DNA from 4 places in the Buttiauxella gaviniae genome. Region 3 is predicted to be linked to each of the others. Evidence: predicted binding sites of a transcription regulator. Region 3 holds the regulator's gene; each other region holds the start of a gene.
The links. Region 3 encodes CRP, which controls carbon source genes, mostly activating them, when cyclic AMP is high. Its sites were predicted from a motif close to ATGTGANNNNNNTCACAT; they were not measured.

Region 1 (4,107 bases), 1.3 Mb from region 3:
AATTCGCGTTGCGCCAAAGTCATAAAAACTTTGATGGTAGGAACCGAGCGGAATGAAAACAAAACTCCCTCTTTCCAGCAGCACACGTTTACCGTTTATTTCCTGATAATAACGTCCTGTCAACACCACCGTAAATTCATAATAATCATGCTGATGCAACCCGGAAACACTCTCAACTTTATTGTGGATGAACATGTGGAAATGTTGACCATCAAAAAGCTGACTCTCGTGTGCCGTGTTGATTTCCATACTGACTACCGGTGGCTGCATTAGAACTCCTTAACTTATTTTATTTTCTCATGAAGCTCAATAAGTTCTGTGACCAGTTCACGTGCAAGCATGGAGGTCATCAGGTGGTCTTGTGCATGAACCAACACCAGGCTCACTTTGGTTTTGCCTTCGCCCTGGTCCGCTTCAATCAATTTGGTTTGCACCAAATGCGCTTCGTTAACGGCCAGACGAGATTGATCCATTAATTCCCACGCTTTCTCAAAGTCGCCGGTTTTCGCGATTTTCAGTGCCGTATAAGCAAGGCTGCGAGCCTGGCCGGAGTTAACAATTAACCCCATCACCACTTCTTCTAAATCGTTAATTTCGGCTTCGTTTTCTACTACGCTATCCAGATCGAACATCATTCTCTCCCGGTATTTTAAAGCGGTTGGGGATTGTGCATCCCCAACCAAAGCTACTTAAAATTTCAGTGCGTTAGCGATATCTTCTTCGCTTTCTTCTTCTTCAATAACCGCCTGCGCTTTGTTAGAGAGAAGAACGAATGGCATGTACACGAGCGTTGCGACACCGAGGTTAAACAAGGCGACCAACAGGGCTGCGATACTGCCGTTACTGTTAAAGAAGGCACCCAAACCGGTAGGCATGGTCCACGGAGCCAGGTTAGTGACCGGTGGAATAATCCCCATCGAGTAAGCCGCGAGCGTGATGGCTGCCAGAATCGGCTGCACCAGGACGAACGGGATAAACATCACCGGGTTCATGATAATTGGCAGACCGAACAGGATAGGTTCGTTAATCTGGAAGATGCCTGATGGCAGTGCCAGTTTTGCTACCTGACGGTGATCCGCACGGCGTGAAGCGATAAAGATAGCGATAATCAGACCCAACGTTGCCCCAGAACCACCCAACAGGATGTAGGAGTCGAGCATTGGTTTCGCCCAGAAGTGGAACTGTTTACCCGCCGCAATCGCCGCATCAACAGAACCGTACTGGTTATACAGCGCGATGTTTTCCAGTGCCCATGGAGTCATAATGCCGTTGTCCAGAGCGGTAAGCGCCAGAGAACCGTGTACACCAAAGAACCACAGTAGGGAGTTGAACACCACATAGGCCCAGCCTACTACGCCACCCATTGAAGCCAGCGGTGTAGAAATTGAGTCCATTATAATCTGGTGGAAGTTACTACCGTGATTCGCCAGCAGCCAGGAAATAATCCCGAAAATAGACAGGATAATAAAACCTGGAATTAATGCTGAGAATGAACGCGATACCGAAGTCGGCACGCTATCCGGCAGCGTAATAACCCAATTTCGACGAATAACAAAAGTAAATAACTCAGCAACGACCAGACCGATAATAATACCGGAAATAATATTTTGACCACCTAACCAGTTTGCACCAACCGCATAGGCTTCACCTACGCTATAAGGTGTAACCGTCATAAATGCTGCGACGGATAATAAACCTGCGGCGAGTGGATCGACTTTTCTCTCTTCGGCTAACGCCATACCAATGAAAAAAGGAGCCATCAGCGACATAATACCTAGTGTACCGTTGTACACATTGCCGCCGATAGCTTTGAACCCATTTAGGGTTTCAATGGTCGAGGGGTCTAAACGGATGCCTAACGAGTAAAAAAATGAACCTGCGCCAAAACTCAGAAATACGTTGTTAATCAGAACAAACATTGCCCCAGCCAGGGTTAATGGCATTAATTTAATAAAACCATTTTTAATGGCATTAACGTGCGGCTGCTTTCCTATTTTTACAGCAAAAGGCAGGAGTACCTTTTCAAGCGAATCAATGACTTTACTCATATTATTAATATCCTTGAAAGCCGTAATTGCTATTACGGCTGTAGGTGTAAGGTCGCTCTTTGACGGAAAATAAAATAATTACAACAATAAAATATACGTACTATTGTGCTGCCGCCGCTTTCTTAATTGCTGCCACGGCCGCTTTTAACACACCCAACCCATCAATTTTACCGTACATCACAGAGTCAATAACTTCGACAGGTTTGGTGGGCAACAATCTTTGAATATCCGGAAGTTTGTAGGCAATTTGTGGGCCCAATAAAACAACATCTGCTTCCTTGCCCTTCTCACCTGCCAGTGATTCCGAAAAAGCTTCAATCTCTACCGGCACTTCATACTTTTCGGCCTGCGCTTTCATCTTTGAGACTAACAGCGAGGTTGACATACCAGCGGAGCAGAACAGGTAAATTTTCTTCTTTTGCATAAGTTCTTCCTCAAGTAGCAATACGCTGTAACGGACTTCCGCTGCGCATTGTTGCCCTTCCAAAGCGGGTTTACGAAGAGAGACTGTCGTCTCTGATTGAAGAAAGTATACGGCATGCATTGGGCAGGAGGATAATTCTGATTCTCTACAAATTGTCTCTCCTTGACCATTCGTTTTGATACCCTTCACATTTTGGGCAAATAATTCGCGCAAAGAAAAAAGCCCAAACGCTGTTTGGGCTTTACAATTCTATTACACCAGAAATCAGTCGTAGGCATTCAACGTGCGCTGGCAAAGGGCTGAGCGCACACAATCTTGTTTGCCAAAACGAACGATACCGACCATTTCATCCTCTTCAAAACGCGCCAGAGCGTCGCTCAGACCGGACTGTACGCCGCGTGGCAAATCACATTGCGTGATATCGCCATTGACGATGACCGTTACGTTTTCCCCGAGACGAGTTAAGAACATCTTCATTTGCGCGGCGGTGACATTCTGCGCCTCGTCAAGAATAACCACCGCATTTTCGAAGGTACGTCCGCGCATATAGGCGAACGGCGCAATCTCTACTTTGCCAATTTCGGGACGCAGACAATACTGCATAAAAGACGACCCTAAACGACGCACCAGGATGTCATACACTGGGCGGAAATAAGGGGCGAATTTTTCCGAAATATCCCCGGGTAAGAAGCCGAGATCTTCGTCAGCTTGCAGGACCGGTCGGGTCACAATTATCCTGTCGACATCCTTATGTATCAGGGCCTCTGCGGCTTTCGCCGCGCTGATATAGGTTTTGCCGCATCCAGCTTCACCGGTGGCGAATATCAGCTGCTTTTTCTCGATGGCATTAAGATAGTGCTCCTGAGCCTCATTTCGCGCAGCTATTGGGGAGTTATCACGGCAATCTCTTGCCATACCGATAGATTCTACGCCGCTCATCTGCACAAGCGTGGTGACCGATTCCTCTTCGCGTTGCCGATGGCTGCGCGAATCCCGTCTCAGCACACGTTTTGCTTCACGACGAGCTTTGATCACTGCTTTCTGTCTTCCCATGGATGGCACCTTACAGTTGGTTTCATTTCCCGCGTCACTACATAGGGCGCGATTATGCTTACTAACGGATGAGGTTTGGCTTCCTTTTAAGCCAGTAACTGCCGGTTGAGAGGATGCACCAGTCAGGCGATAGCCGCCGCTTAGCGCATCGTTGACACGTTGGTTAGTTGTGGAATCAGGAAATTTAGCGGTGAAGATAGCAAAGCCGGAGGAGAGGCCTCCGCGCTGGTTGGTGCGGGTAAGATGTTTTTTCAATCGTCCAGTACAGGACCCTACCATTCGCGATCTCCAATGTGATTAAATTCACAGCCGGGAACTACCGCTAGTGCTTTAAGTACATCAAATTTTATCTTAATTGCAACTTTTATTTCACTTTAATTCAACATTTACGCTTCGCCATGCGCCTCACTCTGTTATGGCATAAAACTATTACAGTTTTATATCAAAGATATAGCCATAGAGAAATCAGGTGAATATCAGGCAGGCAAATTGTTAGCAAATGAAAAATTAGCAGGGAAAGGATTTGGGTATTGGTGGGCATGCCCCCCCTTTTTCAGGGGGACATATTTGCGCCTCCACCTG
Region 2 (4,107 bases), 700 kb from region 3:
CAGCGGTGGCGGCGCACCACAGCAGGCGCGTCCTCAGCAGAGCGCTCCGGCTCCGTCTAACAATGAACCACCGATGGACTTCGACGACGATATTCCATTCTGATCCCCAATTAGATAACGGGAATAATCATAAAAGCCTCGCGAATATGCGGGGCTTTTCTTATTTTATGGCGCGTAAAATAAGAAAAAACTATTTATTAAAATCATGAATGTATTTCATCTCTCCATAAGAAATCCTGCTTGCATTAAAACGTTATCCAGCTAAGTTAATTTGTGCAAACACACACTTAAATCCCCTAAATAATTCGAGTTGTGGGTAGGCGACAAGGGAGCAACAAATCTGTCTGGAATAGATTTGAACAGCGCTTGCGCTGGCCCGAAGGGTGAGCCTCATGGACGAGGCTCATAATCCCCAGGAGCTTACTTAAGTAAGTGACTGGGGTTTGTGAGTGCAGTCAACACCCCCACAACTTGAAGTATGACGGGTATAACTCCACTGGAGAACAGCATGACGGATTGTATTATCCCTGAAATAAAAGCATCAGAAGATGAAATGATTGCCATACGGCATTATCTACATGCTAATCCTGAATTAAGTCTGGAGGAGTTTAAAACCAGCGATTTAGTGGCTAAACAGCTTGAAACCTGGGGATACAACGTTACCCGGGGACTTGGCACTACAGGTGTTGTGGGTTCTCTGAAAAAAGGTGATTCGAATAAATCAATTGGCCTGCGCGCGGACATGGACGCGCTGCCAATTTTCGAGGAAACCCATTTACCCTGGGCCAGCACCGTGCCGGGTAAAATGCACGCCTGCGGCCATGATGGGCACACGACAATTTTATTAGCGGCAGCGAAATATATTGCCTCTAAGGAATGTGAGTTTAACGGCACAGTGCACCTTATTTTCCAGCCTGCAGAAGAGGCCATCGGCGGTGCGGATTTAATGATTAAAGACGGGCTATTTGACCGTTTCCCATGCGATCGCGTTTTCGCCCTGCACAATATGCCGGGATTACCGACGGGCAAGTTAGGCTTCTATTCCGGGAATTTCATGGCCTCGGCGGATACGGTAAAAATTACTATCACAGGCTACGGCGGGCATGGTGCTTACCCCCATCGTACCGTTGACCCGATTGTCACCGGGGCCGCATTAATCACCGCGCTACAAACCATTGTTTCCCGCAATGTGACACCAGGCGAAACCGCGATTGTTACCGTCGGAACATTTAATTCTGGTATCGCTTCGAACGTCATCCCGGAAAGTGCCGTCATGGAATTAACTGTACGCGCCATGAAACCGGAAATTCGCGACCTGTTAATTAAAAGAATTGAAGAATTAGCCGATTTTACGGCGAAAAGTTTTGGCGCGACTTGTAATGTGGAAGTCTACGACTCTTATCCCGTGCTAATTAATGATGATGAACAAACGGCATTTGCCAGAGAACTTGCCGTGGAGTTTTTCGGTAAAGACGCGGTGCTTGATTCCGTTCTGCCCTCTACCGGAAGTGAAGATTTTGCCTTTATGCTGCAAGAGCGCCCTGGCAGTTATTTCTTATTAGGCAACGGAGAAAAGGGCAATAAAGGCGGCTGCATGGTGCATAACCCAGGGTATGACTTTAATGATGACATTATTTCCACCGGTGCCTCCTTCTTTTCCCGCTTAGTCCAAAATTATTGTCGTTAATACTCTGGAGCGAATATGAAGAAATTTATCCTGCCATTACTTGCTCTGCTGGCGACAAGTTCTGCCCTGGCGAACGATATTAAAGAGATCCGTTTTGGCGTCGACCCGACATTTGCTCCTTTTGAATCAAAAGATTCAACCGGTAAAGTCGTGGGTTTTGATATTGATTTAGGCAACGCCATTTGTGAGAAACTCCAGGCTAAATGCGTTTGGGTCGAAAATAACTTCGATGCGATTATTCCTGCCCTTCAGGCGAGAAAGTTTGATGCCATTCTTTCAGGTATGTATATGACCGAGAAGCGCAAAGAGCAGATCGCCTTTACCGATAAAATCTATAATGGCCCCGTTTTCCTGGTGGCGCATAAAAATACCCCCATTAAACCTGAACTTGCATTGCTGAAAGGCAAAACGATTGGTGTTGAGCAGGGCTCTGCCCAGGAAACTTATGCCAATAAAAACTGGCGTAATGCTGGCGTGAATGTGGTTGCCTATCAAGGGGCAGATTTAGTGGTGCAGGATTTGGAGTCCGGGCGAATTGATGCGGCAGTGCTTTCTGGCGTGATGGCGGAATACAGTTTCCTTAATAAGCCGCAGGGGAAAGATTTTGCTATGGTCGGCGGCGCATTACAGGACCCGGAATTATTTGGTGCCGGGGCTGCGATCGGTCTGCGAAAAGATGATGCGCAATTACGCGAAGCTCTAAACGGCGCGATTAGCCAGATCCTTGCCGATGGCACTTATAAAAAACTGGCGGATAAATACTTTAGTTTCGATATTTATTCCGGTACGTGATGGTTTATTCGCACCACTGATAAAAACAAAAAAGGCCTCATAAATATGAGGCCTTTTACATTTTCTAATCAAACGATACCCAAGATGGTGCAAATCAGGTCAACACCATCGGCCATTCCGGTGGAGCATGGCTTGATATCTCAATCATAATGTCTTTGAACGATGCCCAAATCACCGGGAAATCGGCTAGTGACAAGCCTAATAAACCGGTCGCAAACCACAATGACGCGGCGAGGCCGAGTCCGCTGCTTACTACCGCCAAAAACGTGTAGTCAGATTTACGAAATTGAATGTTCAACGTGCTGGCTAAAAACATCAGAACCGCACTGACTAAAGGCCAGCGCATTAGCAAAACGCTGGTGGTAATTGCCGCCATGAAAACTGTTCCTCAAGCATAACTCATCACGCTCAACGGTTATGCGCGACACAAGGCGCGGCAAATACAGCTCAGGGACCGTCAGGGAAATGAGTGGGTGCAGAAAATGTAATAAAGAATCCTGTCTCACAGGATTTGTGAACTATATCACATTTGCTCTTTTAATCGCCAGTTCTACAGCGCATTTTCTGACCCATTTACACATGCTCAGGAAGGAAAATCTCTCGCAAACCCCGTCAGGCGTGGTGGCGATAGTCGGTTGGCGTGCGGTCAAACTCACGGCGGAATACGCGTGAAAATGTTTGCTGCGACACATAACCGTAATCCATAGCGATATCAAAAATCGGCCGTTGGCTGTTACGCAACTCTTTGGCCGCCATCAGCAGGCGACGCTGCCGAATGTATTCACCCAACGTCTGGCGCTTCACCGTACGGAACATCCGCTGAAGATACCATTTTGAATAACCAGATTTTTTTGCCACAACGTCAATGTTCAGCGGTTGATCAATGTGATCGTCAATCCATTCAGTCAATGTGTGAATAATATCCTGATGTGCCATAGACCATCCTCAAGCGTTAGCAGGTTTTGTTGGCAGCGAGTATAATTCCTCAAGTTAACTTGAGGTAAAGCACATTTATGGAAAAGAAATCACCGCGCTTTAAATCTTTACTGAGTCCGGGCGACGTTGCGAAGCGCAGCGGCGTTGCGGTATCTGCTTTGCACTTTTATGAAAGTAAGGGGCTTATCAAAAGCATACGTAACAGTGGTAATCAGCGGCGTTACACGCGTGATGTGCTGCGAAATGTGGCGATCATTAAAATCGCCCAGCGCATCGGCATTCCGCTGGCGACCATCGGTGAAGCGTTTGGCGTATTGCCCGACGGGCACGCTATAAATATGAATGACTGGAAAAATCTGTCGTCGCAATGGCGGGAAGAACTGGACAGACGCATTCATACCTTAACGGCGCTGCGCGATGAACTCGATGGTTGCATCGGCTGCGGGTGCCTTTCACGCGGCGATTGCCCGCTGCGAAATCCGGGCGATAAGTTGGGTGCAGAAGGGACGGGCGCACGTCTGTTGGAAGATTGAAGGCAAAACTAAAGCGCCCAACTTCGGCGCTTTAGTTTGTTCCCGGTCTTTGTCTTTCGATCTATCCCGCTTTTCGCAAGGAGGGTTTCCCCCGACATCAGCGTCCCTCAATCACACTTTCTCAGGAGGTTCCGGATTGCGCTGACAATTTAAGTGTAG
Region 3 (4,107 bases):
GGCGCAATAAGCCGCTCTGCCACTGCGGCCACAGCCACAACATGCCACCGAAGGCAATCAGGCAGCCCAGCAGGGTATCTATCAGGCGAGGAACGATGTACTGCTCGGCGCTCAGGGTGATCAGTTGCAGTGTGTAGACCGCCGTGACCGTGAAGCCAATCGTTGCCCAACCGTAGCTTTTACGAATGAATAAATAGCTGACCAGGGTTATCACCAGCATCGCCGTCAGCGCAATGCTCTGTGGGAAATGGAAGTGTAGCGCCACACCGGCGATTGCCAGGCCCGCCATGGTGCCCGCCGAACGGTGGAGGATACGAACGCGTGTGGCGCCGTAGCCGTTTTGCGTGACGAACATGACCGTCATCAAAATCCAGTAAGGTTTGGGCAGATGTAAGAACGCGCCCAAAATGCTCGCGATAGTGAGCATGACACCCAGCCTTGCGGCGTTGCGCAGCGCTGCCGATTTCAAAGACAAATAGCTTTTCAGTGCGGCCCACAATGGCAACCGGCGCTGCCTGTCTTCCATCAAATCACGGATATAGAGCGGGCGTTGAGTCCGCAGCACGCGCGCGATACGGCTGAAGTGATAATGACAAAATTGCCCAACTGGGTTGTCTGGATTCTGACGGGCGATTTTCTCAAGCGCATCAATCTGTTTTTCCATTGTGAAGCGGCGGGGAAAACGATGGTAAAGAATGTCATCAGCCAGCACACGTAAACGTGCGGCAGTAGTCTGTGCATTCCAGCGAATTACCGCTTCGGCGTGGCTTTTTTCAACCAGCTTTTGTACTTCGGAAGGTTGGTGCAGACTCACGGAGATGTGTTCTTGTAAATCCAAAGCCACCTGAAAGGCGCGTAACAAACGCTTGTAACCATTTTGCTGATTCGCCGCCAGCATGTGCAGTTGTTGATAGCACACGGTGATGAGGTCGACCGCTTTTTGTTGGCGAGCCAGTAAGGGCGGGAGTGTTTTTTCAGGATCGGTGTGCTGAGTTAGCATGCCGTATTTGGCTTCGCAATAATCCGCAAGCTGGCGATAGAGCAGGCTAAGCGATTCCCGCAGTGGCTGTTCGCGCCACATCCAGAACCAAACCCAGTTAAATACGCCGTACCAAATTGTGCCGGAGACATACAGCAGCATCGGCTTCCAGATTGGCATGTTCCCGGCCATGCTGAGGGTAAAGATAGCGGCAATCAGCGAGGCGGGAAGCAGACGTGCGTGAAGCGCACTGATTTCAGCCGTGACGCCCAACAGGAGCGCCATCACCATAAGAATCAGAGGCAGCGGTACGGCGGTATACAGCAGTAAAAGCTGCATGATCAAACTGCTGAAAGCAAAAAGGCTGCCGCCAATAATCAGGCGTTTGAAGAAGCGTTTATGGGGTGTATCCAGACCGGCAATATTACAGCAGGCGGGGACTAACGAGAAAAGCAGCCCAGATTGCAAATCGCCAAAGAGCAAACCTACCGCCACGGGAAGACATAACACCAGCGTTTGTCGCAGTGCATAGTTGACTTCGGGATGGTAGATCAGTCTGCGCCACATATACCCTTCTTACTTGAAGCTGCAGCGGCGTTAGCTGCGTTCATTCACCCGAATCACTTACTTTAGTAAGCTCATCGGGATGAACTCACTTGCTGCCTTGCTGCAGCTTCAATTACTCGGGTATAAGTGAATTTTAAAAATAAAAAAGGCGTATTACCGAAGCGATACGCCATTTTTCAAGCAGGAGATTAACGAGTGCCGTAAACGACGATCGTTTTACCGTGAGCGGAGATCAGGTTTTGATCTTCCAGCATTTTTAGGATACGGCCTACGGTCTCACGTGAGCAACCGACGATCTGACCAATTTCCTGACGGGTAATTTTAATCTGCATACCGTCCGGGTGGGTCATTGCATCAGGTTGTTTTGCGAGGTTCAGCAGTGTCTGCGCGATACGGCCCGTCACATCCAGGAACGCCAGATTACCGACTTTCTCAGATGTCACTTGCAGACGGCGTGCCATCTGCGAAGACAGGCGCATCAGAATGTCTGGGTTGACCTGAATCAGCTGGCGGAATTTTTTATATGAAATTTCAGCCACTTCACAAGCGCTCTTAGCACGAACCCAGGCACTACGCTCCTGACCTTCTTCGAACAGCCCTAACTCGCCGATGAAATCGCCCTGATTCAGATAAGAGAGGATCATCTCCTTGCCCTCTTCATCTTTAATCAGAACAGCCACAGAGCCCTTGACGATGTAATACAGCGTCTCTGCTTTTTCACCCTGGTGAATCAGTGTGCTCTTCGATGGATACTTATGAATATGGCAATGAGACAAGAACCATTCGAGAGTCGGGTCTGTTTGCGGTTTGCCAAGCACCATGCGCGGTTATCCTCTGTTTTATAACTGGCTACCAACGACAAGACGCTAAACATCCTGTCTGGCGTTGCAAGTATTAGAATATTCCCCACCTTGGGGAGATGGCATGCAAGTCATTCTTGCTGCCTGTAATTAGTGATGTCCTCTGCATACATACATAACGTCAATGTATCGATGTAGCATCTGGATTGTTTTAGCATAGCTTTTGGCAAGTGTCTCCTATTGTCTCGTTTCAGCTTGACGCAGGTCGCCTTCCGTTGCCAGTTTTGCTCCTTCCGCGTACTCTGGAAGGTAATTTTTTCAACGGGGGAAGCAACATGCAAGCACGTGTGAAGTGGGTTGAAGGGTTAACCTTTCTTGGAGAGTCCGCTTCAGGACACCAGATTTTGATGGACGGTAATTCTGGCGATAAAGCGCCGAGTCCGATGGAAATGGTGCTGATGGCCGCGGGGGGCTGTAGCGCAATCGACGTGGTTTCTATTTTGCAAAAAGGTCGTTATAACGTGACGGATTGCGAAGTTAAACTGACCTCCGAGCGCCGCGAAGAGGCACCGCGTCTGTTTACGCATATCAATCTGCATTTCATCGTGACGGGCATCGATTTGAAAGATAACGCGGTTTCCCGCGCGGTGGATTTGTCTGCTGAGAAATACTGCTCTGTTGCATTGATGCTGGAGAAAGCAGTAAGCATCACCCACAGCTATGAAGTCATTGAAGGCTAGTCGGTGATTGCGGGGCGGTACTTAGCCGCCCTGATTATTGATATTTCGACCTTCTGCCAGACGCTTAACCAACGGCGTCATAATCAATTCCATTGCCAGCCCCATTTTGCCGCCCGGCACCACTAATGTATTGATGTGTGAAATAAATGAGCCCTGCAACATAGCGAGCAGATACGGAAAGTCGATGTCATCCAGACCGCGGAAATGAATCACAACAAAACTCTCATCCAGCGATGGAATGCCACGAGCTGCAAATGGGTTAGAGGTATCAACCGTTGGAACGCGCTGGAAGTTTATATGCGTGCGGGAAAACTGCGGGGTGATGTAGTTGATGTAATCGTCCATCGAGCGTACTACGGAGTCCATTACCGCTTCTCGAGAATGCCCACGCTCGCTGGTGTCACGCACCAGTTTTTGTATCCACTCCAGGTTTACGATCGGCACCACGCCTACCAGTAAATCGACGGCATTGGCCACGTCGTGCTGAGGCGTTACCACTCCGCCATGCAAACCTTCATAAAACAGCACATCGGTAGGTTCAGGGAGGGGCTGCCACGGCGTAAAGGTGCCGGGGATTTGGTTCCAGGGAACGGCTTCATCATAAGTATGCAGATACTTGCGCGATTTACCTTGCCCGCTTTTCCCGTATTCAATGAACGTTTGCTCAAGTAAACCGAAGTCGTTGGCTTCCGGGCCGAAGTAACTGATATGGCGCCCCAGGTCGCGGGCTTTACGAATCGCCATATCCATTTCAGGGCGCGTGAAACGATGGAAGCTGTCACCTTCAACTTCGGCTGCACGGAGATTGAGTTGTTGGAAGATTTTACGGAACGCAAGGCTGGTGGTTGTCGTTCCTGCACCGCTGGAACCTGTTACGGCAATAACCGGATGTTTGGCTGACATAAGGCAACAACTCCATGGGTAAAAGCAAACGTGTTTTAGCTGATGACCCTCACCCTAACCCTCTCCCCGGGAGAGGGGGATTGAGCTGGAAAGGGCAGGGGTGAGGGTGATAGATGAG
Region 4 (4,107 bases), 2.3 Mb from region 3:
AAAAGAGATCCCAAACAGGGTGATCACCGGCAGCAGCACGTTTTTGAGAACATGACGGAATAAGATTGAACGGCGCGTCGCGCCATACGCGAGCTGCGTTTGCACGTAATCCGCCGAAAGCTGTGTGATGGTGTTGGAGCGGATGTAGCGCACGTAGTTGGACAAGTTATAAAAGCTCAGCGCAATGCACGGCAAAATGCCGTGGCGAACCACATCCAGCCACGAATCTTCTACGCCGATGGTGCGCATGCCCATGCTCGGCAGCCAGTTTAGCTGCACCGAAAACACAGTAATCAGTAAGATACCAAACCAGAAAATAGGGATGGAAATGCCGATGTAGGCAAACATATTCAGGAAGTGATCGAGCCAGCGGTGTTTATACGCGCCCGCCAGCAGCCCCAATGGAATAGCCAGCACCATCGCCAGAATCAGTGAGGCGCCCATCAAACCCAGGGTGGCCGGAATACGCTCGGCAATCATGGTTAACACCGGGCGGTGGTAAATGAGCGAATAGCCCAAATCCCCTTGCAGCACGTTTTTTAGCCACAACAGGTATTGCATAAACATCGGTTTATCAAGCCCGAGACTGTGACGGATACGTTCAATATCTTCAGGGTTCATACGTGGCGTAATGTACGCCTGCACCGGGTCGCCCGGCGCCAGTTTGACCAGCAAAAACGACACCAGCGAGATAAAGAACAACATCGGCACTAACTGTGCCAGGCGTCGTACTAACAGATTGTTCATACTGCCTCAAAATTGACTCAATCAATGTCGGATGACGCTACGCTTATCCGACCTACAATAAGGGCCTCTTAAACGAGACCCTTAAAGATAAAGTTAATTATTTTTGATAGATTTTCGACAAGTCCTGGAACATATAAACAGGCTTAGGTTCTGCCTCTTTGGTTCCAGCAAAGCGCTTATCCACGGCAACAACCGCATTGGTGTAGGCAATCGGATACCACGCCATATCGTTGGCTACCGTTTGCTGGATTTGCTTGTAAATCTCAGCGCGTTTGGTTTTGTCTGTCTCAGTGGCACCCTGTTCCCACAGCGCATCAAACGCCGGGTTCTTATAATGGGCATAGTTATAAGCTTCGTTACTCATGTACAAAGACTTATAGCCATCAGGTTCCATGCCCATGATGTAGCCGCCCAGGCTTAATTCATAATCAGTATTTTTCATATCCAGGCTGCGCTGAGACATCGCGTTGGCATCCATTGGCATCAGTTCGACCGTAATACCGATGTTTTTCAACTGCTGCTGGATATACAGCCCCATGCTTTCCTGGGTTTTATTGGTGTTAATATAAGCAAGACGCAGTTTCAAATTCGCCGGTGCAGCCGATTCTTTCAGCAGCGCTTTTGCTTTTTCAACGTCGTATTTATAAGGTTCAACGTCGCTAGTCTGGTAAAGCGTATCTGGCGTCAGAATAGAGGCGGCTGGCTGAGCATAATCCAGGGAGGAGAACGCAGCCTGAACCAGTTCGTCTTTATTGATGGCATAAGCGATGGCCTGACGAAGCGCCTTGTTCTTCATGCTGTCGATGTTCTGGTTAAACGTCATGTATGCCAGACGCCCTTCCGGGTAAATCACGAAGTCGAATTTACCGCTGGATTTCAGGCGGGTGACATCCTGCGGATCAATCATCTTCATGTTGATCTCGCCGTTTTGCAGCGCAAGGTTTGCTGAGTTGCTGTCTTTAGCGAAACGGTAAGTCACCGCATCGAGCTTAGGTTTACCGTTCCAGTAATCATCAAAACGGGTCAGCGCATAATACTGACCGGCGCGATACTCTTTGAATTTAAACGGCCCTGAACCCACTGGCGCATCGTTTTTGGTGCTCTTTTCCATATCGCCGCTTTCGCTGGCAAACACGTGCTGCGGAATCGGGTAAATCTGCACCAGCGAACCGACGAAGGCTGCGCTCACCTGTGGAAGGGTGAATTTCACGGTTTGCTCATCGACTTTGCTGACCTGAATCGGTTTGCCGCCATAAACGAACATGCTGCGGAAGAAGCTGTGCTGCTTTTCATCGAGCAATTTGTTGAAGGTAAACACCACGTCGTCTGCGGTAATAGCCTGCCCATCTTGCCATTTCAGATTCGGTTTGAGTTTTAAAATGTATGAGAGGTTATCTTCTGAAGGCGTCAGGCTTTCTGCCAGGCCCCATTCGATTTTGTCGCCGTTGAAGCTGTAAAGCGGGGCGTAAAGCGCTTGCATGATGGTGAGCGTGGTACGGTCGCTGGCATACAATGGGTTCATCGCCAACGGATCGCCGGTGGTGACACCGATAATCAAATTACCGCCATCCTGAGAGGCTTGTTTTGCCGGGGCAGGCGTTGCTGCAGTATCACTTTTCGCATTATCACAGCCAGAAAGTGCCAGGGCCAAAGAGGCAAACAGCGCAGAAAATAACAGGGGTTTACGCATTTATTCACGGACTCCGTCTCAATTAGAGCCCGCATAGTGCACCAGCCATACCCACATTGTAAATGAGTGTAAAGTGCATAACCTTATGCGAAAAAGTGCTAATGAAAAAAATAGAGGTATATTGGGGGTTAGACGGCAAATTTGGGGCATAAAAAAACCTGCCGCAGCAGGTTTTTTATCGGCTGGCAGATTAGAACATGCCGCCAGGAGGTACATCTTTAAAGGTTTTGCAGTAGTTTTCAAACATGCTTTTCAGGATTTTGCGCAGTTTCATTGTGTGCTCCAGTTTTTATTTTTTCAGGTGTTGCTCGTTATGTGGCTAATAATATGACATCCGTCACACAAATCAATAGTTTTGTGATGTGCATCACACATTTTGAGTGTGGATTTTACATGTTCGTCACACAAAATGGCTTGCATATCCACGACTTAACTGGTTAATTGACTCAACTTTTTTTTAAAACATAATTTTAATTTTGAGTTTCGCTCATGAATGACACCCCTTCTCCGGCAGCAAAACGTGGCATCTCCGGAATGGCATTACTGGTTGCTGGCGCATTTTTCATGGAGTTTCTCGACGGTACGGTTATCGCTACCGCCCTGCCTGAAATGGCACGCACCTTCGGTATTGAAGCCGTTGATTTGAACATCGGCATGAGCGCCTATTTGCTCACACTTGCCGTGTTAATTCCCGCAAGCGGTTGGATTGCTGACCGATTTGGCGCTCGCAAAGTTTTTACCCTGGCACTCGGGATATTCACTTTCGCTTCGGTATTGTGCGGCATGGCTAACACGCTGGAACAGTTTGTTGCGATGCGCGTTTTACAAGGGATTGGCGGCGCACTGATGGTGCCCGTTGGTCGCCTTGCGGTGTTACGTACGACACCCAAACATTTGCTGATTACCGCGATTGCCACGCTCACCTGGCCTGCGTTGGTTGCGCCCATCATCGGCCCGCCGCTGGGGGGATTTATCACCAGTTACGCCTCCTGGCGCTGGATTTTTTACATCAATCTGCCGCTTGGCCTGATTGCGATGGCTTTGGCATGGCGCCTGATACCCGATATACATGATGACGAGCGTCGCCCGTTTGATGCCATCGGTTTTGCCGCAACGGCAGTAGCGATGATTAGCCTGGTCTACGGCCTGGAAATGCTCGGGCAATCGCAAATTAACGTGCTCCCAACCGTGAGCCTGCTGGTGCTGGGAGCGGCGGCGCTTTGGTTCTCGCTGCGGCATTTTAAACGCGCGAAACACCCGATGATTCGTCTTGATGCTTTAAAAGTACAAACTTTTGGGGTGACGATGTACGGCGGGTCACTATTTCGGACCTCTATCAGCGCGGTGCCGTTTTTATTGCCGCTGCTGTTTCAGGTCGGTTTCGGGATGGATGCTTTTCATTCGGGATTATTAGTGTTGGCGGTGTTTGCTGGAAACCTCGCGATGAAACCGGCCACTACGGCGTTGATTCGCAGCTTAGGGTTTAAAAAACTGTTGATTATTAATGGCCTGCTCAATGTTGCCTCGCTGCTGGCCTGTGCTTTTCTCACCCCGCAGACCAGTACCTGGCTAATTATTGCGATACTTTTCTTCGGCGGCATGTTCCGTTCGATGCAGTTCACCGGCATCAGCACCCTCGCCTTTTCCGATGTTCCTTCCCCCCAGATGAG

Region 1: the regulator CRP is predicted to act here: its motif matches at 2,646-2,663, upstream of AB1E22_RS02010 (PTS sugar transporter subunit IIB).
Region 2: the regulator CRP is predicted to act here: its motif matches at 2,991-3,008, upstream of AB1E22_RS11025 (YjcB family protein).
Region 4: the regulator CRP is predicted to act here: its motif matches at 2,793-2,810, upstream of azuC (stress response protein AzuC).

Annotation. Positions count from the first base shown of each region.
Region 1 is NZ_JBFMVT010000002.1:282,098-286,204, forward strand. It holds gene chbR (transcriptional regulator ChbR) at 1-270, opposite strand, end outside; gene chbA (PTS N,N'-diacetylchitobiose transporter subunit IIA) at 285-632, opposite strand; gene chbC (PTS N,N'-diacetylchitobiose transporter subunit IIC) at 690-2,048, opposite strand; gene AB1E22_RS02010 (PTS sugar transporter subunit IIB) at 2,149-2,472, opposite strand; gene phoH (phosphate starvation-inducible protein PhoH) at 2,737-3,525, opposite strand.
Region 2 is NZ_JBFMVT010000002.1:2,233,328-2,237,434, forward strand. It holds gene ssb1 (single-stranded DNA-binding protein SSB1) at 1-103, shown strand, start outside; gene AB1E22_RS11015 (M20 aminoacylase family protein) at 509-1,687, shown strand; gene AB1E22_RS11020 (ABC transporter substrate-binding protein) at 1,703-2,479, shown strand; gene AB1E22_RS11025 (YjcB family protein) at 2,574-2,855, opposite strand; gene soxS (superoxide response transcriptional regulator SoxS) at 3,092-3,415, opposite strand; gene soxR (redox-sensitive transcriptional activator SoxR) at 3,493-3,948, shown strand.
Region 3 is NZ_JBFMVT010000002.1:1,535,643-1,539,749, reverse strand. It holds gene AB1E22_RS07835 (YccS/YhfK family putative transporter) at 1-1,546, opposite strand, end outside; gene crp (cAMP-activated global transcriptional regulator CRP) at 1,735-2,367, opposite strand; gene AB1E22_RS07825 (OsmC family protein) at 2,682-3,086, shown strand; gene AB1E22_RS07820 (phosphoribulokinase) at 3,108-3,989, opposite strand.
Region 4 is NZ_JBFMVT010000002.1:3,799,382-3,803,488, reverse strand. It holds gene AB1E22_RS18155 (ABC transporter permease) at 1-747, opposite strand, end outside; gene AB1E22_RS18150 (ABC transporter substrate-binding protein) at 845-2,437, opposite strand; gene azuC (stress response protein AzuC) at 2,628-2,711, opposite strand; gene AB1E22_RS18140 (MFS transporter) at 2,927-4,107, shown strand, end outside.